2 regions of the Pseudoalteromonas sp. APC 3358 genome follow, and region 1 is predicted to be linked to the other one. Evidence: predicted binding sites of a transcription regulator. Region 1 holds the regulator's gene; the other holds the start of a gene.
What was found. Region 1 encodes sigma-54, which starts transcription at its own class of promoters, with help from an activator protein. Its sites were predicted from a motif close to GTTGGCACGNNNNTNGNNT; they were not measured.
Positions count from the first base shown of each region.

Region 2: QL995_RS15870 (hemerythrin domain-containing protein) is a predicted target of sigma-54. The motif match lies at 1,681-1,699, and genes of this name have one in related genera.

Region 1 is NZ_JASDCE010000002.1:79,624-90,722, forward strand. Features, by position in the region: gene rapZ (RNase adapter RapZ) at 20-865, opposite strand; gene ptsN (PTS IIA-like nitrogen regulatory protein PtsN) at 884-1,336, opposite strand; gene hpf (ribosome hibernation promoting factor) at 1,341-1,628, opposite strand; gene QL995_RS03035 (RNA polymerase factor sigma-54) at 1,655-3,154, opposite strand; gene lptB (LPS export ABC transporter ATP-binding protein) at 3,224-3,949, opposite strand; gene lptA (lipopolysaccharide transport periplasmic protein LptA) at 3,946-4,491, opposite strand; gene lptC (LPS export ABC transporter periplasmic protein LptC) at 4,481-5,035, opposite strand; gene kdsC (3-deoxy-manno-octulosonate-8-phosphatase KdsC) at 5,032-5,583, opposite strand; gene QL995_RS03060 (KpsF/GutQ family sugar-phosphate isomerase) at 5,584-6,555, opposite strand; gene QL995_RS03065 (calcium/sodium antiporter) at 6,559-7,527, opposite strand; gene QL995_RS03070 (ATP-binding cassette domain-containing protein) at 7,783-8,598, shown strand; gene mlaE (lipid asymmetry maintenance ABC transporter permease subunit MlaE) at 8,598-9,377, shown strand; gene mlaD (outer membrane lipid asymmetry maintenance protein MlaD) at 9,391-9,939, shown strand; gene QL995_RS03085 (ABC transporter substrate-binding protein) at 9,945-10,625, shown strand; gene QL995_RS03090 (STAS domain-containing protein) at 10,618-10,911, shown strand; gene QL995_RS03095 (BolA family protein) at 10,917-11,099, shown strand, end outside.
Region 2 is NZ_JASDCE010000010.1:168,016-179,114, reverse strand. Features, by position in the region: gene QL995_RS15890 (GGDEF domain-containing protein) at 1-535, shown strand, start outside; gene QL995_RS15885 (DUF6500 family protein) at 572-790, opposite strand; gene QL995_RS15880 (hypothetical protein) at 819-1,076, opposite strand; gene QL995_RS15875 (hypothetical protein) at 1,136-1,390, opposite strand; gene QL995_RS15870 (hemerythrin domain-containing protein) at 1,738-2,163, shown strand; gene QL995_RS15865 (plasma-membrane proton-efflux P-type ATPase) at 2,281-4,797, opposite strand; gene QL995_RS15860 (hypothetical protein) at 5,085-5,498, opposite strand; gene QL995_RS15855 (TonB-dependent receptor) at 5,925-8,285, shown strand; gene QL995_RS15850 (bifunctional TVP38/TMEM64 family protein/FAD-dependent oxidoreductase) at 8,296-10,449, shown strand; gene QL995_RS15845 (DUF547 domain-containing protein) at 10,452-11,099, shown strand, end outside.

The DNA of each region.
Region 1 (11,099 bases):
AGGTGATTATTCAGCTATATTATTTTTCTTGTTCGCGATGGCGAATTTTCACATTGGGATGTGTCATTGCAAAACTTTCACCGATAGTTTGCGCTAAATATACAGAGCGATGTTGTCCGCCTGTACACCCAATGGCAATGGTTAAATAACTGCGGTTATTTCGCTCTAAGTGCGGTAACCATGTTTGTACAAATGTTTGAATTTGCCATGTGAATTTTTGCACTATGCTGTGATTGGCCAAATAATCTTTAACGGGTTGATCTAACCCATTTAAAGGTTTTAATTCAGGTTCCCAATGTGGATTTGGTAAAAAGCGTGCATCAAATACGTAATCTGCTTCTTTTGGTATACCGTATTTAAAACCAAACGATTCAAACGTGACAATCAGTTGCTTATCTTTTTTACCTAAAATCTTTTCACGAATAGATTCAGCAAGTTGATGAACGCTTAAATCAGTCGTATCTATCATAAAGTCGGCGCGGGTGATTAATACATCAAGTAATTCTTTTTCTTTTTTGATGGCTAAATCAAGAGGCAACGAGTCAATTGATAGTGGGTGTAATCTACGAGTTTCAGAAAAACGTTTGATCAATGTTTGATCGTCGCTATCTAAATAAAATAACGTAGGGTTTGCAAAGCCTGGCAAGTATTCAAGAATATCGTTAAATTCATCTTGTTGTTTAGGGATGTTACGCACATCAATGCTAACAGCAATTTTATCGTAGCTATCAGACACACTGCGAACTAATGAAGGAAGCAAGTTAACTGGAATATTATCTACGCAATAATAACCTAAATCTTCTACAACGCGTAAAGCAACCGACTTTCCAGAACCAGAACGGCCGCTTATGATAATTAACTCCATTTAACACCCTTTATAAAACTATGATTGATTGACAATAACTTGGTAAAGCTCAGCATCTGATTTTGCACTGCGTAACTGTTTACAAAAATCTTTGTTGTTTAGTTTATCAGCAATGGTTGCTAGAGTCTTTAAGTGCTGCTGGTTATCGCCATCTGGTACGATGAGTGCAACGAAAATATCAACAGGGCGATTATCGATTGCATCAAAATTTATTGGAGTTTCGCTAACGAGTACTAAAGCCAAAGGCTCTTCTGCACCGCTCATTCTTCCATGAGGAATGGCAATGCCACGCCCTATACCTGTACTACCCAATTTTTCTCTGCTCATTAAAGCATTAAGAATATCTTGTTGCGGTAAATACGGAAGTTTGTCGTGAGCAAGTTCGCTAATGAACTCTAAAATTCTTTTTTTGCTATTAAAAAGGACCGCAGCTTTGCTGCAGTCCTGGCATATAAGTGAGCTTAATTTCATCATATTAGTGTCGAGCAAGCTTCTCTTTGTGTTTAATTACTTGTCGATCGAGCTTGTCGATCAACGAGTCAATGGCGGCATACATATCTTGATGTTCTGTAGAGGCAAATAGCTCAGCACCGCTTACGTGTATGGTGGCTTCTGCTTTTTGATTTAATTTTTCTACATCGAGAATGACATGAACATTATTAATATGATCAGAGTGTCTTTCTAGCTTCGCAAATTTGGTATTAATATAGTCTCTTAGTGAATCGGTTAATTCTACGTGACGACCAGTTAAGTTTAGTTGCATAAGCATTACCCTCTTTTTTTTGCGTCTTAAATCAAACTTTTACGCTGATTTGACGGTGGAATAGCCAGAGATTCGCGGTATTTTGCGATTGTACGTCTCGCTACTTTAATTCCTTGCTCAGCCAATATATCCGCTATTTTGCTATCACTCAATGGTTTTGCTGAGTTTTCTGCTGCGATTAATTTTCGGATAAGCGCACGGATTGCTGTAGATGAACATTCACCACCGTTTTCGGTGCTTACATGGCTTGAGAAAAAGTATTTAAGCTCAAATATACCACGGGGTGTGTGCATATACTTTTGGGTTGTTACGCGCGAAATTGTTGATTCGTGCATTTCTACCATTTCAGCAACATCATTTAAAACCATTGGTTTCATGGCTTCAGGACCGTGTTCAAAAAAGCCTTGTTGTTGCTTAACAATACAATTTGTTACTTTTAATAGCGTGTCGTTTCTACTTTCTAAGCTTTTAATAAACCATTTAGCTTCTTGTAAATGCGAGCGAATAAACTGGCTGTCACCACTGGATTTTACAGTGCGAGACATTGCAGCGTATTGGCTATTAACACGAATTTTAGGCATGCTATCTGGGTTTAACTCAACAACCCAGCGGCCTTTAATTTTTTTAACTGACACATCGGGAATAACATACTCAGATTCTTCTCTTACAATAGTATCTGCAGGTTTAGGGCTAAGAGTATGTATTAATGTCATTACTTCTTTAAGCTCTTCTTCTTTGAGCTTAGTTTTCTTCATTAATGTACGATAGTCACGAGCAGCTAATAAATCAATATGCTCGGTTAAAATCATTTTTGTTTCATTAATGTAAGGTGTTTCTTTATCAAACTGGTTAAGCTGAATACACAAACACTCTTGTAAACTACGTGCAGCAATACCAACAGGATCAAACAGTTGGATGCGTTTTAATACAGCTTCAATTTCATCAAGTTCGACTTCGTTATCATCTTCGTTTTCTTGATTAAAGCTTTCTAAAATCTCTTCGCAGCTTAGTGTTAAAATACCTGAATCATCGACGGCTTCTACAATAGCAATAGCAATAGCTTCGTCTGTAGGGCTAAATGGCGTTAGTTGTAACTGCCACATTAGATACTCATGGAGCGTTTCAGTAGAGGCGCCTTGGTATATTGATTCGTCTTCAGGCATCGGACCCGATGATGCTGCTGGAGCGGCACTCATGTACTCATCCCAACTAACATCCATAGCCATGTCGTCACTTAGCGTGTCTTTTGCAAGTGCTTCACCACTATCTTGTTCGTATTCGCTTGGAGCATCATCGGCAGATGCGCTAACAGTTATGTCATCTGTATCTGCTTTTTGCTCGTTTTTACCTGCAGCGTCTTCTGAATAGTCTGCTTCTTCAACCTCTAATAGCGGGTTGCTGTCGAGAGCTTCTTGTATTTCTTGCTGGAGATCCAATGTACTGAGTTGCAACAAACGAATAGCTTGTTGCAGCTGTGGAGTCATTGTAAGTTGCTGGCCCATGCGCAGCTGTAGTGATTGCCTCATGTATCTCTAACAATCCTTTTATGTTGTTATAATTAATACTAGCAGATGCTTAAAGACATGGCGTAAATGTTACAGCCTAAATTGCTCGCCTAAGTAAACATCGCGTACTGTTTTATCATTTAATACGTGTTCTGGAGTACCTGATGCAATCAGCTCCCCATGAGAAACAATGTAGGCTTTTTCACAAACATCAAGGGTTTCTCTTACGTTATGATCGGTAATTAATACACCAATCCCACGATTTTTAAGATGTTCTATTATTTTCTTTATATCTAATACCGAAATCGGGTCAACACCTGCAAATGGTTCATCCAGTAATATAAATTTAGGATCTGCTGCCAGCGCACGTGCTATTTCAACACGACGACGTTCGCCACCCGACAATGCCATACCTTGGCTATCACGAATGTGTTGTATGCTAAATTCATCTAATAATTTATCGAGAGTGTCTTCTCTAGCTTGTTTATTTAACTCTTTGCGCGTTTCTAAAATGGCCATTAAGTTTTGATAAACAGTCAGCTTTCTGAATATTGAAGACTCTTGCGGTAAGTAGCCAATGCCTAATCTAGCACGACTATGCATAGGTAAAAGAGTAATATCGTTATCGTCTATCGATATTTTACCTTTGTCGCTAGGTACAAGTCCTACTATCATATAAAACGTGGTGGTTTTACCTGCGCCGTTAGGGCCAAGTAAGCCAACAATACTGCCAGCTTTGACTTCAAGGCCGACGTTTTTTACAACTTCACGGCCTTTATAGCTCTTTGCTAATAGCTCTGCTTTTAATGTGCTCATGGTTGACCTTTGTCGCTTTTTTTACTTTTTTTAGTCTCGATTGGTACTAAAATTGTGTGAACGCGGTCAGTTGAGTTTTCATCTTTTTCGGCACTGATTAGCTGCTGCTCTATATCGTAGGTAATGCTTTTAGCATTTATTTTTTGTCCCGCTTGCGATACTTGTGCATTACCAACAAGCGTTAAAAAACGCTTAGATACATCATAACGCACTTCGTCAGCACTGGCGCTCATAGTCGTGCCATCTGATTGCTTTTCTTCAAAGTGCGCAGGGCTACCTGTAGCAATTAATAATTGTTTATTATCACCAAGTTCATCGCGTTTATGTACTTCTAAGCGGTCGGCTGTGATACGGCGGTTACCGTGAATAATTTCAACGTTTTTCTCAAAAATCCCGACATTAGCTTTTAATTGACCTTCTTGCTTATCGGCGCTTATTGAAATTTGATTTGCAGTCGGTTGCGTGTTTTGCTCTGCAGCACTACTATTAAACGCTAGTATAAGTGTAGGAATAATAAGTGATTTTAATATTTTATTGGTCATAATATATGGTTCGCGTATGGTTAATTAGTTTTATCACTTCGGTTTTTAAGTCGGCTTCTAGGCCTTTACCAGTGATTTTTAAATTGGGTCCAGTGATGATAACGGGTTGCTCCGAACGCATTGTTAATAGCTTTATATCTACCTGAATATTATCAGCATTGATTTTGTCTATCATGGCGTTATCGGTTAAGTTTTTGGCAACCACATTGCCTTCTAAAATTAATTGTTTGTCTTCGTATAATGTTGCTTCGTCTGCATTTATTTGCCACGTTTGCTTTTCGTTATATAAAGTAAAAATAGGTTTTTCAAAAAACGTAAAACCTAATTGTTGATATAGCTCCATTTTAGCCGCAGTGACTTTGTGGCTAATTTTACCTTGTTCGTCATAGGCTGTTTGTTTGAGTTCAATGGCTATGTAATCAGGCTTGGCAATAACTTCAGGCTCAGTCTGAGGTACAATATTTGTTTGTGTAAAATAAGGGTACCAAAGCCAAACCATACAGCTAATGAATAAAACGCTTAATATTATGCGCGCTGCATTCATGAACTAGTGCCTTGTGTAGTCAATGCTTTACCATTTTCAAGCATAAGTAAGTCGGTGAGCTCTCTTACTGCACCAAAGCCGCCAGGCATTTGCGTTACATAGTGTGATAAACGTTTAATAAGTGGATGGGCATCATTTACTGCAACAGCAAAGCCGACTAATTCCATAACGGGCATGTCAGGACCATCATCACCGATATAAGCAATTTGTTCATCGCTAAGGTTGAGTTTGTCTTTTAATTCTTGATAGGCAATGAGCTTATTTTCTTGGCCTTGATAAATATGCTGTACGGTTAAGCTGCTCATACGTTGTTGCACTATTTGTGAATGACGACCAGTAATTACAGCAACTTCAAAGCCACTGTTTATAAGCGCTTTAATGCCAAAACCATCTTTTGTATTAAATGCTTTTAGCTCTTCACCTTGATTACCAAGGTAAATACGGCCATCAGAAAATACACCATCAATATCGCATATAAGTAGTTTTACTTTTTTAGCGCGTGCTTTTGCATCATCGCTCAGCGGTTGATAGAGTTCTTCAAATTGCATTTATAATACTCCTGCTTTTAATAGGTCTTGCATGTTTAATGCGCCAATAGGTTGGTTTTTCTCATTGACGACGATTAAGCCATTTATACGTTTGTGTTCCATAATATTAAGCGCTTCAGCAGCCAAAATATCTTGCGTAGCCGTTGTGCATGACTTAGTCATAACAACATCTATTTGTGTTGTATGAATATCAATTCTTTGCTCTAAAATACGACGCAAATCACCATCGGTAAATAATCCCACGAGCTGCTGATTTTCATCAACAATGGCTGTCATGCCTAGCCCTTTAGCAGACATTTCAATAAGGGCATCTTTAACTGTTTGTGAAACGCTAATAATAGGTGTATTTGCGCCGCTGTGCATAACATCTTTTAAAGTAAGTAATAAGCGCTTGCCTAAACTACCACCTGGGTGAGATAGCGCGAAGTCATCAGCTGTAAAGCCGCGAGCTTCTAATAATGCAACCGCCATGGCATCGCCCATCGCAAGCGTTGCAGTGGTACTTGATGTAGGAGCTAGACCCAATGAACAGGCTTCTTTTTCTACTTTAATACACACATGTACATTAGCAAGGGTCGCCATGGTTGATTGCGTATTGCCAGTCATCGATATCATTTTGGCACCAAGTCGTTTTAAAACCGGAATGATATTTAAAACTTCGCTGGTCTCCCCTGAATTAGAAATAAGCATAACCACGTCATTTTTAGTGATCATCCCTAAATCACCATGACTTGCTTCACCAGGGTGAACAAAAAATGCTGGACTGCCAGTGCTTGCAAGGGTTGCCGCTATTTTATTGCCAATATGACCTGATTTACCCATACCAATGACAATAATACGGCCTTCGCAGTCGTACATTAATTGGCACGCGTTATGAAAGTTTTCATCTACATATTGTGCAATATCACTAAGTGCTTGGCGTTCAACATCTAAAACGCGAAGGCCTTGTTCAATAAAATTTAGCGTTGCCATCATTTACCCTACTTGACTAAAAATATACCCTTGGTAACCCAAAAACGCTATTAGCAATAAGCCGCCTTCTACTCTATTGATACGTTGGGTGCCTCTAAAGTTCAATGACATAATAATAAGAGCAAGTGTTGCGCCAATCATAATTAATACGTCTCGGCTTACTAATGATGGGTCAATGGCAGAAGGGTTAATAATACCGGCAAGTGGTAATACCGCTAGAATATTAAATATGTTTGAGCCAACAATATTACCTAGTGCTAAATCATCTTCATTTTTAAGTACACCTGCAACCGAAGCGGCAAGTTCAGGCAAACTAGTACCGATGGCAATAATTGTTAAGCCAATGACTAAGTCGCTTAAGCCGAAGTATTTAGCAATATCGACAGCCGAACCTATTAAAAAATGAGAGCTAACAGGTAGGAGTATCATGCCGACAACTAACCAAAATACCGCTTTTTTCGTAGGTACATCGTTTGGTACATCGTCGCAGGCTTCTGACACAAATGGATCATCTTGGTTTTTTGCACGCATAGATACAATAATTAACCCACCGATGAATACGATAAAGCCAACCAAAAGTGCAACACCTTCATTAAATGAAAAGTAGTTATCTGAGAACACATACCAAGTAGCTAAAGATACGAGCATCACTAATGGCATTTCACGTTTTAATGTACTTGATGAAACTGAAAGAGGGCGAAATAGAGCAGTGATACCTAACACAAGTAAAATGTTTGTAATATTAGAGCCAACAGCATTGCCAACCGCTGTGTCGGTTTTGTTAGCTAGAGCGGCAGAGGCTGAAACCATCATTTCAGGTGCTGAAGAGCCCATAGCTACCACGGTTAAACCAACAATAAGTGTAGGTACACCAAAGTTTTTAGCAAGAGCCGCAGCGCCATAAACAAACCTGTCTGCACTCCAAACAAGAGCTGCAAAACCAAGAATTAAAATAACAAACGAGGTAACCATTGTGTTAAGCCAGTTATACAAAATACGGATGGCGCGAATAGTAACAAAAGCCAAGATGAAAGTATAAATAAAAGAGTAAGGTCAACTACGTAACAATGCTGCTTTTAAACAGCTAATTTAAAAATTTAAGCCGGGGTTAAGCTGTTTTGAGCGAGTCTTATAATCCTTTTCATGGGTGTATTACAAAATCTTACGAATTGTTTTTTCCATCTTTGACAAAAAAGCTTTAAAATAGGTGCACTAGTGAACATTTTTATGGAGAGCGACTTGTCGCAATCAATAGTAGAAGTCAAGGATGTTAGCTTTTCGAGAGGCAATAGAACTATATATAAAAATATGAGTTTTAGCGTTCCTAAAGGTAAAATTACTGCGATCATGGGGCCAAGCGGAATTGGCAAAACCACTATGTTGCGTTTAATTGGTGGTCAGCTTAAACCAGATTCAGGTGATATTTTATTTGAAGGTGGCAGCATTCCTAAAATGTCTCGTAAAGAGTTATACGAAGCACGTACTAAAATGAGCATGCTTTTTCAAAGTGGTGCGCTGTTTACTGATATGTCGGTATTTGACAATATTGCGTTTCCTATAAGAGAGCACACAAAGCTAAGTGAAGACCTTATCCGATTAGTTGTATTAATGAAATTGCAAGCGGTTGGGCTACGTGGCGCTAAAGATTTAATGCCCTCTGAGTTATCGGGCGGTATGGCAAGACGTGCTGCACTTGCGCGCGCTATAGCACTTGATCCAGAGCTAATCATGTACGATGAACCATTTGCAGGACAAGATCCTATTTCGATGGGCGTATTGGTTAAGCTAATTAAGTCGCTTAACGAAGTATTGGGTTTATCGTCTTTAATTGTTACACACGATGTGACAGAGGTAATGAGTATTGCCGATCACGTTATAATTATCGCCGATCAAGGTGTAATTGGTTGTGGTACTCCTGATGAAATGCGCAATCATGAATCTCCTTTAGTTCAACAGTTTTTAAAAGGCTTGTCGGATGGTCCAGTACCATTTCATTTTCCGGCTCAAGCTTATGCAGATGAACTGCTTGGAGAAAAAGCATAATGTTGGATTTATTTCAAAAGCTAGGGCATAAAACGCTAGGACGTTTTGCGGCTCTTGGCCGTTCGGCTTATATGCTATTTAGTGCGCTTGCGCATGTTCCTAATTTTAAAAAAGGCACACCGTTACTTGTTCGCCAGCTTTATATGGTGGGTTCGCAATCGTTGCTGATTATTATGGTGTCGGGTTTGTTTATCGGCATGGTGTTGGCTCTACAAGGTTACACCGTATTAGTTGGTTATGGTGCTGAGGATAGTTTAGGGCCGTTAGTGGCACTGAGTTTATTGCGAGAACTGGGCCCGGTTGTTACTGCATTACTATTTGCAGGACGCGCAGGTAGCGCATTGACTGCTGAAATTGGCTTAATGAAAGCAACAGAGCAACTTTCATCACTTGAGATGATGGCAATCGATCCGCTAAAACGTATTATTGCACCGCGCTTTTGGGCGGGTTTTATAAGCATGCCATTGCTTGCATTGATATTTTCAGCCGTAGCAATCATAGGCGCTCATTTAGTGGGTGTAGATTGGCTGGGGGTTGATACAGGTAGTTTTTGGTCAATCATGCAATCACAAGTGTCGTTTCAGCAAGACATACTAAACGGTATTATTAAGAGTTTTGTATTTGCCATAGTGGTGACCTGGATTGCGCTTTATAAAGGATATGACTGTGTGCCGACCTCAGAAGGGATCAGCAAAGCAACCACCGAAACGGTTGTTCATTCGTCATTAGCAGTTTTAGGTTTTGACTTTATTTTGACAGCGGTAATGTTTACCAGCTAATAGGGTATAGATAATGAATTCACGGAAATTAGAAATTTTAGTTGGTTTTTTTGTAGCACTTGGCATTTTAGCTTTTGCGATGCTCGCACTTAAAGTTGCCAATTCAGGTATTAGTGGCTCTGGCGAAACATATACGCTTAATGCCAAGTTTGAAAACATTGGCTCATTAAAAGCACGTGCACCAGTAAAAGTAGGTGGTGTTGTAATTGGTCGTGTTGAATCAATTTATGTTCACCCACAAGAATTTTTACCAGTGGTAAACATGACCATTGATGCACAGTATTTATGTCGTTTTTCAGACACAAGCTCAATCTCTATTTTAACGTCGGGTATTTTAGGTGAGCAGTACTTAGGTATTCACCCTGTCATTTCTCCAGATTCGGCTAAACAACGTTGTTTAGGCGAAACAGTGACTGAAAACAAGCAAGATGAAGCAATTGACGATTTGTTTGGTGTGGAAAGTAAAGCACTAGGTGATGGCGATTCAATTACTGACACTAAGTCTGCCATTGTACTTGAAGAATTAATCGGGCAGTTTTTATTCAACCAAGGTAGTGAGTAATTATTATGTTGAAAAAGTTTTTAGCTATTGTAGCAATTGGCACAATGACGCTAACTCAAAGCGTAAGTGCAGCAGATGTAAAATTAATCGATCCAAATAAAATGGTACGCCAAGTTGCTGATAATACATTTGCACGTATTAAAAAAGATCAGCCATTAATTGTTAAAAATCAAGAGCATCTTCGCGTAATCGTTGAAGAAGAATTAATGCCTTATATCGACTACAAATATGCAGCACTTCGCGTACTAGGTAGTGAAGTATCTAAAGTACGTGCAATTACCGACGAAGCTGAAAAAGCCAAAGCAATTAAAGAAATTCAACGCTTTATTGGTGTGTTTAGAGAGTATTTAGTTGCTACTTATGCAGGTGTATTCACTCAATATACAAACCAGAAAGTTGAGTTTGGTGCAGAACAAGCATTTAAAGGCAAAGATGTCGTTGTCGTTAAAACTAAAATTATTGAAGATGGTAAACCTGATATCAGAATCGATTTTAAAGTACGCGAAGACCGTGACGGTGAATGGCGCGCGTACGATATGATTGCTGAAGGTATTAGTTTACTAGATGCAAAACAAAGTGAGCTACAAGGTATTTTGCGTCAGCAAGGTATTGATAATGTAAGTAACCTTTTAGAGCAAAAGAGTCAGCTACCAGTTCAGTTTAGAGGCAGTAACTCGAATGACTAAATTGGCAATAAGCCAAGTTGATGGACAACATTTTCGAGTAAACGGTGAGCTTACTCGAAATTCAATTGGCGATGAACAGCTTCTGAACAACAAGCTATTAACCAAGCATAAAATCATCTATTTCGACCTAAGTGGTGTATCTAGGGTTGACACAGCGGGCTTAGCTTGGTTAATTCACTCTTTTGCAGAATTAAAGCAGCAAGGCATTCGCCTTGAATTGCAAAACCTACCTGAGCAATTGCAAAATTTAATGCAATTGGGTCAGGTTACAACCCTATTTGAGTGAGAGTTATGGAAACTAGCCAAGTCGAAACATTATTACGCGAAGAACTTCAATTAGCTGAAGTACATGTAAAAGCCAATGGTAGTCATTATGAAGTTGTTGCAGTAGGTGAATGCTTTGACGGTTTAAGCCGAGTTAAAAAGCAGCAGCTAGTTTATGGCCCATTAATGAATACAATTTCAGATGGCACA
Region 2 (11,099 bases), on a different contig from region 1:
TTCATTATTTTTATTTTATCGGCAAGCTCGACTACGTCAAAAATATCACGATATTTCATTAACAGATTATCTAACAAATTGCCCTAATCGCAGAGGAATAATGTGCGCAGCAGAAGCAAAGCTTGGTGAAGGTAAAATGACGATAGCAATTGTTGACTTAGACTACTTTAAAAAAGTTAACGACCATTTTGGTCACGATGTTGGAGATTTAGTTCTTATTGCCTTTGCAAAAGCTGCAAAAGAAACACTATGTAATGATCATCAGTTTGGTCGTTACGGCGGCGAAGAATGGTTATTTGCACTAAATACGGTTGATGAACGAATAATTCGCGATATATTTAACCGACTCGCCATTAGCTTCGCCAAGCATTGCAGTAATATAGAAGACTTTCCTAGTGATACAAAAATCACCTTTAGTGCAGGGGCCTCTGTAAGTGGCTCTTTAAAAAGCACACTAGATGTTCTTATTAAGCATGCAGATAAATTACTTTATAAAGCAAAAGAAAACGGAAGAAACCAAGTCGTTGTTGATTAAATAAGCACAGCTAAAAGTATTGGCTCATTTACTTGACTAAAGTCCGTCTAAAACCATTTGTTTAATTTTATGTGCTTTTACAAAATGATCTAATTTATGGGTGTGTATCCACCAAGTAGCAGCTTCCATAAGTAGCTCTGGGTCGTCGTTTTTATTAGCAAAAAATGCATAAAAAGAAAGCCCTACATTTTCACCTTTAACTGCTATTTTTTTATCGCATACGGTAATTATTTTTGCTCTTAGTTCTTCCCTCATACATACCTTTAATCATATTAATGCTGTATTACTGAAATACGCCATTTAAAACGCTAACGATTAGCTGCAAAAGGCTTCTATCAACCAAGCCATGATTCTCAAGCTCTTTATTAGGCGTATTTACTTTTGCAGCTTTGCATTCATTATCTAATGTCTCATTTTTACGTGTATCGGTTTCGTATGCAATATCTGCTTGTTCCATACATTTTGCCGAGCCTGCGTAAGGCTGTGCCGCACAAGCGCTTAGTAATAAAAAAAGTGGAATTGCTATCAATAATTGCTTCATAACTAATCCTATTTTTACGCAACTTATTTACTTTAAATTACAGCTGCAAGTTAGCCTATTTACTTTTCTACCACCATTACAAAAAATTCAAAAAAGAACGTACCTATAGCATCAAAAAAAGTGTCATTTTTTTCATCCTTTTTAATTTGTGCGCTAATGCATTGATTATAAACTTCTGAGCTTGTTTGAGCGCCATTTCGATCAACCGTTTCAGCCTCTTCAATGCATAAGTTAGGGTCAGAACGTGGGGCAGTACTACATGCACTCAGTAAAGCGCACAGCAATAATGCGGCGATGGGGCTTTTTATGTTCATCCTTAAACTATCCTATTAAGTTAACGTGCTACCTGCATTTATACCGATTGGTATTATATGTGGGAGTAATACATATAGATTGTACCTAAATAATATTGCTACTTTATCACTACAATAAAATAAACAACCAGTAAATATTTGTAAGGTTCTGTAGGAATTTATACTCTCTTTTATAATTGAACTACGTAAAATCCTGAAATTATTGCATTCATCTCACTGTAAAATTTACAGTGATAGCAGCCCAAAAATAAAAAATCAAAATAAAAGCAATAAAATACATCAACTTAATATTTGGCATTTAGTTTGCTAGTAATGATATAAGCAAATAAATTGTAAAAGGATTAGTTATGAATATTTTTGAAGCACTACGTCATGACCATGACAAACAACGAGAATTGGTAGATGCGCTTATTCAAACGCACGGCGACACAGAGCAGCGCCACACGCTAATGGACGAGCTAAAAACAGAACTAGAACAACACGCAAAATTTGAAGAACGTTACTTTTACAATCCACTTATGTTTGATGACTTAACTCATGAAAAAGCGCGCCACAGCGTAGCTGAACATCACGAAATTGATGAATTAATTGAACAACTTGAAGATACCGAAATGAGCTCGTCTGCATGGTTAGTTGCAGCTAAAAAACTGCATCATTTAGTACATCATCATTTAAGTGAAGAAGAACACGAAGTATTTCAATTAGCGGGTAAAGCATTAACCGAAGGGCAAAAACAAAGCTTGGCAAAGCAGTATAATGATGCAATGCACTAATACTTTTTATTTGTGAGTAACTTTACTCACAAATAATTGAACCACCTTATATACACTCCCTTGTGTACTATTGGTTATAAGCCGCTTGGCTTATAACCATTTTTTTAAGCCTATATGCTAACTCTTCTCTAGTAAGGGTGCTTCTGTCGGATCGAAAATTCGATACGCCACTAGCTTTAAACCATCGTTAATAAAAAACCACACCAAAGCATATGCCCACACTGCAAGTGCCCATCCCCATCCTAGTGGGGTCATAAACACACCATAAACAGCAATAAGTGTTGCTATAACTTGCGTGCCAAATACAGCGACCATTAATATAGCAGACGGTTTAATAGACCAAAATGGACCTCGGGTACGCGCTAAAAATATAGTCAGATGCCCTGCTACAGAAAGTAATAAGTACATTAATGTTTGAAGATGAGGACGGTCGAGTTCAAATACTTTATCGCCCAAGTAAAATAAACCAAAGGCTGCAATTGGCCCTACAATTCCCAGCACAGATGCAATACCTAAAACGAGCCGCATATTCCATGTTTCGGGCTTATTTTGATAATGCACATTGTCGTATGCAATAGACAAAATGGCGGCATCGTTAAGTAAAGCAAGCATCACAATCATGACTGCTGTTAACGGATAAAAGTTAAAAATTAATATCGCCATTGTCATAAAAAGTAATACGCGCAGTGTTTCAGCAACCCTGTAAATAGCGTAACTGTTCATGCGTTGAAATATTTTTCGGCTTTCTTTAACTGCATCAATAATAACCGACAAGCCATCGGTCATTAACACAATTGATGCTGCTGAACGCGCTGCATCTGTAGCACCCGATACAGCAATGCCACAGTCAGCTTTTTTAAGTGCTGGCGCATCATTTACGCCATCTCCTGTCATGCCAACAATGTGCCCTCTATGCTGAAGCACATCAATAATATGGTATTTATGCTCAGGGAATACTTGTGCGAATCCGTCAGCACTCTCGATAGAATCATCTAACTGTGTGGCTTGATGATGCTCAGTTGCACCAAATCCACTAGCATCAAGAATGTTTGTCCCTAAACCCAGTTTACTTGCAGTTTCGCGCGCAATGGCCACTTGGTCGCCCGTGACCATTTTAACACTCATACCCATTTCTTTTGCATCGGCAATGGTTTGTATTGCTTCTTCACGCGGTGGATCAAAAAGTGGCAATACGCCTATAAATTGCCATTTACCTTGCTCGTCTGTTTTAGCAACCGCTAAAGAGCGAAACCCACGTGCTGCAAATTCATCTATTGATGCCTCAACTTGAGTTTTAACTGCCTCAATATTAGCCGACAAAGCTAAAATAACCTGCGGTGCACCTTTGGTCACTTTAAACGTTTTGCCATTAGCATTTTTAATTGACGCTTCGGTGCGTTTGCTCACAGGATCAAATGGCTGAAAATGTTCTATATGATAAGAATCTAGATGCTGCTCAGCTTTTACACTTTGTAATACTGCTAAGTCAATCGGATCGTTATTTTCTGAGCGAGATGCTAATGCCGCGTACAATATAACTTGCTCAGCAGAGCCTTTATTTATTGAGTTTTCGATATAAAACGGGTCACCCAACGTTAATAGGTTTTGTGTCAATGTGCCGGTTTTATCGGAACACAGAATATCAACACCCGCTAGCTCTTCAATTGCAGCTAAACGTGTTACAACCACTTGCTTTTTAGCCAATAAACGAGCGCCTACAGCCATAGTAACTGATAGCACTGTTGGCATTGCAACTGGTATTGCAGCAACAGTTAATACCAGTGCAAACTGCAATGTGGTGATCATTGGATCATCGCGAAACAAAGCAACAATAACTATAAGCAACACTAAAGCCGCAGCAAGCATTATTAAATAATTACCAATTTTAAGCACCGCACGCTGAAAATGACTTGCGGTTCGCTCCCCTTGCACTAACTGTGCTGTTTTACCAAAAAAGGTATTAGCGCCGGTTGCGTATACTATTGCCTCTATTTCACCTTGGCGAATAATAGAGCCCGAATAAACAGTTTCACCCGCCGACTTTACAACCGGTAACGACTCACCCGTAAGTGATGATTGATCTACTTCTACTGAATCACCATCGAGCAAACGCGCATCTGCAGGCACTATATCGCCCATCCGCATTCTAATAACATCACCTGGTACAAGCTCGCTGGCATTTAAATTTTGCCATTGAGTATCGCGGCGAACGCGTGCTTTGTTAGCTAATTTTGCTTTTAATGCGGCAATTGCATTACCCGCTTGATGCTCTTCCCAAAAGCCAACCAATACGTTGGACAACAATAATACAAGAATAATAAAAAAATCAGCCCAGTGCTTAGCAAGCGCAGATAAAATAATAGCAGCCTCGATCATCCACGGTATTGGTCCCCAAAAGTAAGATAAAAATTTGAGTAGTAGGTTTGTTTTTTCTTCAACTAGTTCGTTAGGTCCATATTGTGCCAATCTTTGTGTGGCATCAGTTTGGCTTAACCCGTCGGATGATGTTTTTAGCTTTGCTTGTAATTGTGCTAAATCGAGCTTGCTCCATTCATCGCAATTTTGATTATGTGAAGACTTGTTTACTGAACGATTTGATGACTGATGCGCTGACGAAATTTTGACCTTTTCCATACGAGCCTTCTATACAACATTGAGTTGAATAACTTGAGGTAATTAAAACCTACTAACCGTATAGCTAACATAAACTAAAGCTGTCGATATTGTTCTTACAAATATATTAACTTTGATCTAACGCAATATTTAAGATGAAATAATATAAAAAGGATTATTTTTAGAAGATGACAAAGAGGGTGGATTATTAAAAGAAGTGCTCAAAGGCTATACATTGGGCTGAAATAGTAAATAACTCAGCCCAATGTATTTTTAGCTACAACCTTAAGGGTATAGCTATTTTTTTATTACTTTACAGTAAATTTCACGTCTTGGTCGCGTAACAAGTAAAGTGCAAAACACGCAGCCCACATTGGCCATGCAGTAAAGAATAATAAGTTATTAAAGCCATCTATATACTGGTTGTACGAAGAAAGCGTTGATAAGCCATGCATTACAAAAATGATACCGTAAGTTATACGCTTTTTAATACCCGCTAAAAATGCCAATACTAATACAAGTTGTAGAGCACCGATAACATAAGCAACTATGTCAGATGAGCCACTAATACCGTAAAAATGTTCGAAAATACGTGCGCTATGACCAGGGTTTACGAATTTATCGAACGTCCACATAACCATTACAATAAATACGCCTAAACGCAAAGATAAAAGTGACCATTGCAAACGGTTTTGCACATCAGAACTCATTGAACCTGTCATAAAATTTCCTTAAATGAATATTAATAAACGTTGAAGTAACCTAGACCGTATAAGTTATTTTTTATTTCAAAAAAATTTAATTATTTTAACTAAAAAAGTAATTAAGCTTTGTAGTAATAAAAGTGAAGCTTATTTTAGGAATTAAAAAATGCGGCGTAAAAGTTAACAACTTTAAAATGTTAGCAGGTGAAAAGTAGTCTATAATTAAAAAAGCCCATTAAAAGCAAATATTTACATTCACTCTAATACAATCGCTCTATTGATATTTTATCGACTGATAAAACTATAGTACTTAATTACCACCTTTATAATACATCTGTTTTGTTATGTTCTAAAAAACAAAAAGAATCGAAATTTTACTGAAATTTATTTTTAATCCTTTCGGTCTTTATCGCCAACAACATTTTAACCGTAGAGAGAAAACGTTTGAAACACGCATATTTAGCACTTTCCCTAGCCACCATATTAAATACACCACTTAATGCTTTTGCAGCCGAAGAATCAAAAACAACAAAAGATGGCGCAATAGAGCGCATTGAGGTGGCAGGCCAAGTTATTAAATCTCAAGGTCTTTCGGTTAAAAACGCCACTGTAGACGGCCCGTTTGGCGACAACTTAGCCCTACAAGATATAGCCCGATCAGTAACACCAATTTCAAGCGAGTTAATAGAGCAACTCAATATTACGACTTTACAAGACGTGCTCGCAGTAAGCCCTAATACCTATTCAGCCAGTGGTTTTGGCGCACCAAGTTTACCTACTATTCGTGGGCAATTAGGTGAGCTTTTCCAAGATGGTACACGCCGACAAGCCGGTAATAACGGCTTTGGCGTGCCGTTATCGTTCAACTCTATAGAACAGATAGACGTGGTAAAAGGCGCGCCGCCGGTATTATTTGGCTCAAGCCAACGCAACGGTGGTTTTGTAAACTTACATTCTAAAAAAGCATCAACTGACGAAAGTAAAGGCAAAGCAACGGTATCTGCAGGTCGATGGGATCAGTACAGTGTTTTAGTGGATTACAGTGCACCCATTGTAAAAGATAAAGTAGGTTTTAGAGTAAGCGCTGAACACATAGATAACGGCAGCTACTACGACTTTTCAGGCACAAAGAGCGACAGCTTATTTGCATCATTACGCGTATTACCCGATGACAAGAGCAGCTGGGATATTAACTTTGAGTTATACCAAGTTGAATTTACCGATAACGCAGGTATTAACCGCCCTACTCAAGCGCTAATAGATAATGGCCTTTATATTACCGGCCAAGGCGTGCAAGCAAATGGCAGCACAGTACCGGCAGCAGGTTCAATAATCTCACCAACTGGGCAAGTAAAAATAGACCGTAGTACAGTACTTACCGATCCTGATAATCAAAACGAAGCCACTACTTATTTACTACACAGCATTTATAAGCGTGAACTTTCCAACAACGCATCCATTAAAAACATTACGTATTTTCAGCACTTACAACGCGAAGAAATTGCACAAAATAGCTTTGTTGAAATTATAGATGGTGCCGATACCGCGCAAAACCGTACCGAGCTTACCTACCTTTGGAATAGTAATCAGCAAACAATTTTTGCATTTGATGTGCGTTATAACCGCGTATTAGGCTACAGCCAATTTACAACAGAAGCCGACTTACCTATTGATTTAACTGGCCCAATTTCAAATCGCCGCATTCCTTTAACTGATGTACAACAAGCGCGTTTAATTGAAATTAGCCCAGGTATATTTGTATCCCCTGGTGGTCAATATGATATTAATAATGACGGCAATGGCGACTTTAACTTATCAGACACTACCGATTCGCGCTCATGGCAAACAGGCTTTGCTATTCAGCAAGATTCTGATTGGACAGATAAGTTTCATACAAGTGTTGGCTACCGCATTGATTTTTATGACGTAGACGCGCACGACCCAATAGCACCAGAAGGTGAAATTGCAGCTCGCGATAGCATTAACGATAAGCTACATTCGGGGCAAGTAAGCTTTAACTACCGATTAAATGGTGATTACACCACTTATGGTGCAGCAAGTTACAACGAAGCCACATCAAATAGCATGGCTGGCGGCACGTCTCTTGGTGGCGACAACACGATTAGCGCGCAAAACTTTTCAACCGAAAATACTTTAGTTGAATTTGGTTTAAAATACGCACCAACCGACAGTGATTGGTACGCCGATGGAGCAGTATTCAGCCAACGTCGTAGTTTACGTAATCGCGATGGTAGCAATACCGGCATTCGTACTACCGGCTTTGAAAGCCAAGTATTTTATGATGCTTACCCTTATTGGCTAAGTGCTGGCTACAGCTATATTGACGCTCGCTACGATAATTCTGCAAGTAGCCAAGATTCAGCTCAAGTAGCCGATGCATTTGACAACTCACGTCCAGATATTATTGAAGGTACCAGTGTTGGCGCACCTAGCTTTACCGCTTTTGCACCTTCGAACACCCGTGTACAGGGTATCCCTGAGCAATCGTTCAGCTTTAACGGAAATTATTCAATTAATTCGAAATGGCAAACGGGTTTTTCAGGTCTATATACAAAGAGTTACCCATTAGACTTTTTGGCGACAGTAAAAATTCGTGATCAGTACACACTAAACGTAAATACTAGCTATGCTTTTACGCCTAGTACCAAGTTACGATTAGATGTGAACAACGTAACGAATCAAAAAAACTGGCGCCCAGTATTTGAAGGCGGTTACTTTGGTGCAACTTTAGCTTTCCCTGAGTTGCCAATTAACGCCAAGTTAACCCTTACGCATAGTTTTTAAGAGAGAGAACATGATTAAAAAAATATTTTTATTATTGATTGCAGCGGCCGCCGTCGGCCTGTTCTTTCATTTTGACTTACACCAACTACTTACGCTTGATGGCTTAAAAGGGTCAATGGATCAGTTTAGCGATTACAAAGAGCAGTCACCGTTGTTGGTTATTGGTGGGTTCTTTTTACTATACGTAGTTGTAACTGCTCTCTCTTTACCAGGCGCCGCTATTTTAACACTTGCCGCAGGTGCATTGTTTGGCTTGGTAGAGGGTTTATTGGTTGCATCTTTTGCCTCAACTATTGGCGCAACGCTTGCCTTTTTAGTATCGCGTTACTTACTACGCGACACTATTAAACAACGTTTTCCTGAGCGCTTAGCCGCCATTGATGCAGGCGTTGAAAAAGAAGGTGGATTTTACTTATTTACCCTTCGTTTAGTGCCGGTGTTTCCGTTCTTTTTAATCAATTTACTAATGGGTGTTACCTCAATAAAGTCATGGACTTATTACTGGGTAAGCCAAGCAGGTATGCTAGCCGGTACATTTGTATTTGTTAACGCAGGTACGCAACTGGCTCAAATAGATAGCTTATCTGGAATTTTATCATTCAACTTAATCTTATCATTCGCTTTATTGGGCATTTTCCCATTCATTGCTAAAGGAATCTTAAACGTGTTTAAAAAACGTCGCGTATACAAAAACTACACTAAGCCTAAAAAATTCGACCGTAACATGATTGTTATTGGCGCAGGCGCAGGTGGTTTGGTAACAAGTTATATAGCCGCTGCTGTTAAAGCAAAAGTAACCCTTATTGAAGCGGGCGAAATGGGCGGCGACTGTTTAAACTATGGTTGTGTTCCAAGTAAAGCAGTCATTAAAAGCGCTAAAATTGCAGAGCAAATTCGCCATGGTGAAAACTACGGCCTAGAAAACGCAACACCACAGTTTTCGTTCAAAAAAGTAATGGCACGTGTACATAAAGTTATTGCCGATGTAGCACCACACGACAGTGTTGAGCGTTACACAGACTTAGGCGTAGATGTAGTAAAAGGTTACGGTAAATTAATAGACCCGTGGACTGTAGAAATTAAACTTAACGACGGTGGCACGCAAACACTCACCGCTCGTACTATTGTGATTGCCACTGGCGCACGCCCATTTGTACCGCCACTACCTGGTATTGAAGAAACTGGCTATGTAACAAGCGATACATTGTGGAATAAATTTGCAGAGCTAGATGAGGCACCTAAAAAACTTGTAGTACTAGGTGGCGGTCCAATTGGTAGCGAATTAGCACAAAGCTTTGCACGTTTAGGTTCAAGTGTTACGCAAATTGAAATGAGCGAACGCATCATGATCAAAGAAGATCTTGAAGTGTCTACTTTTGCTCACGAAGCGTTAACCGAAAGTGGCGTTAATATTTTAACATCGCACCAAGCACTTCGCTGTGAAACGCGCGATGGTAAAAAATATATTGTTGTTAAACATAACGACAAAGAAATAGATATTGAATACGACGAGCTATTATGTGCTGTTGGTCGAAGTGCGCGCCTTAAAGGTTACGGTCTTGAAGAGCTAGGCATAGAAACAAACCGCACAGTAGTAACTAACGAATACCTAGAAACACTGTACCCAAATATTTTTGCAGCAGGCGATATTGTAGGTCCATACCAGTTTACACATGTGGCAGCCCATCAAGGTTGGTACGCAGCGGTAAATGGCTTATTTGGTCACCTTAAAAAGTTTAAAGTAGATTACCGTGTTATTCCGTGGACTACGTTTATTGACCCAGAAGTTGCACGTGTTGGCTTAAACGAGCAAGACGCAAAAGACAAAGGCATAGATTACGAAATTACTCGTTTTGAATTTGAAGAGCTAGACCGTGCAATTACCGACAGCGCTACAAAAGGCTTTATTAAAGTGATTACACCCAAAGGCAAAGATAAAATATTGGGCGTTACCGTGGTATCTGAACACGCTGGCGATTTAATTGCTGAGTTTGTACTGGCAATGAAACACGGCTTAGGTCTTAACAAAATACTCGGTACTATACACAGCTACCCTACTTGGGCTGAAGGTAACAAATACGCAGCAGGTGAGTGGAAACGCGCTCATGCACCTGAAAAAGTGCTTAACTTGCTTGAAAAATACCACACTTGGCGTAGAGGTTAATTATGTTTAAAACACCTCTAAAAGCATTGCTACTTGGTTCGGCTTTAGTTGTAACATCGTTTGCAACATCATTTTCGGCCCAAGCCCAAAACATGCACGATAGCTGGAATGCATTATTAAATAAGCATGTTGTCGCTATTAACCATAATCACAGTACTGAGGTTAATTACGCTGCCATAAAACGTGAGCATGCACAGCTAAAAACGTATTTAGATTCGTTAACGGCTGTAACGCAAAGCGAATTTGACGCATGGGAAAAGCCTAAGCAACTCGCTTTTTTAATCAATGCTTATAATGCGTGGACTGTTGAACTTATATTGACTAAGTACCCTGATATTAAGTCAATCAAAGACTTAGGGAGCTTTTTTAGCTCACCATGGAGTAAAGAGTTTGTGCCATTACTTGGCAAAACTCGCAGCCTTGATGATATAGAACATGGTTTAATTCGTGGCAGCGGTAAATACAACGACCCACGCATTCACTTTGCAGTAAATTGCGCAAGTATTGGTTGCCCAGCGCTTCGAGAAGAAGCGTATACAGCCACTGATTTGGAAAGCCAATTGCAAGAGCAAACAGTGCGCTTTTTATCAGATATGACACGCAATATGGCTCAAGAAAATACGCTAAGCGTGTCTTCAATATTTAAGTGG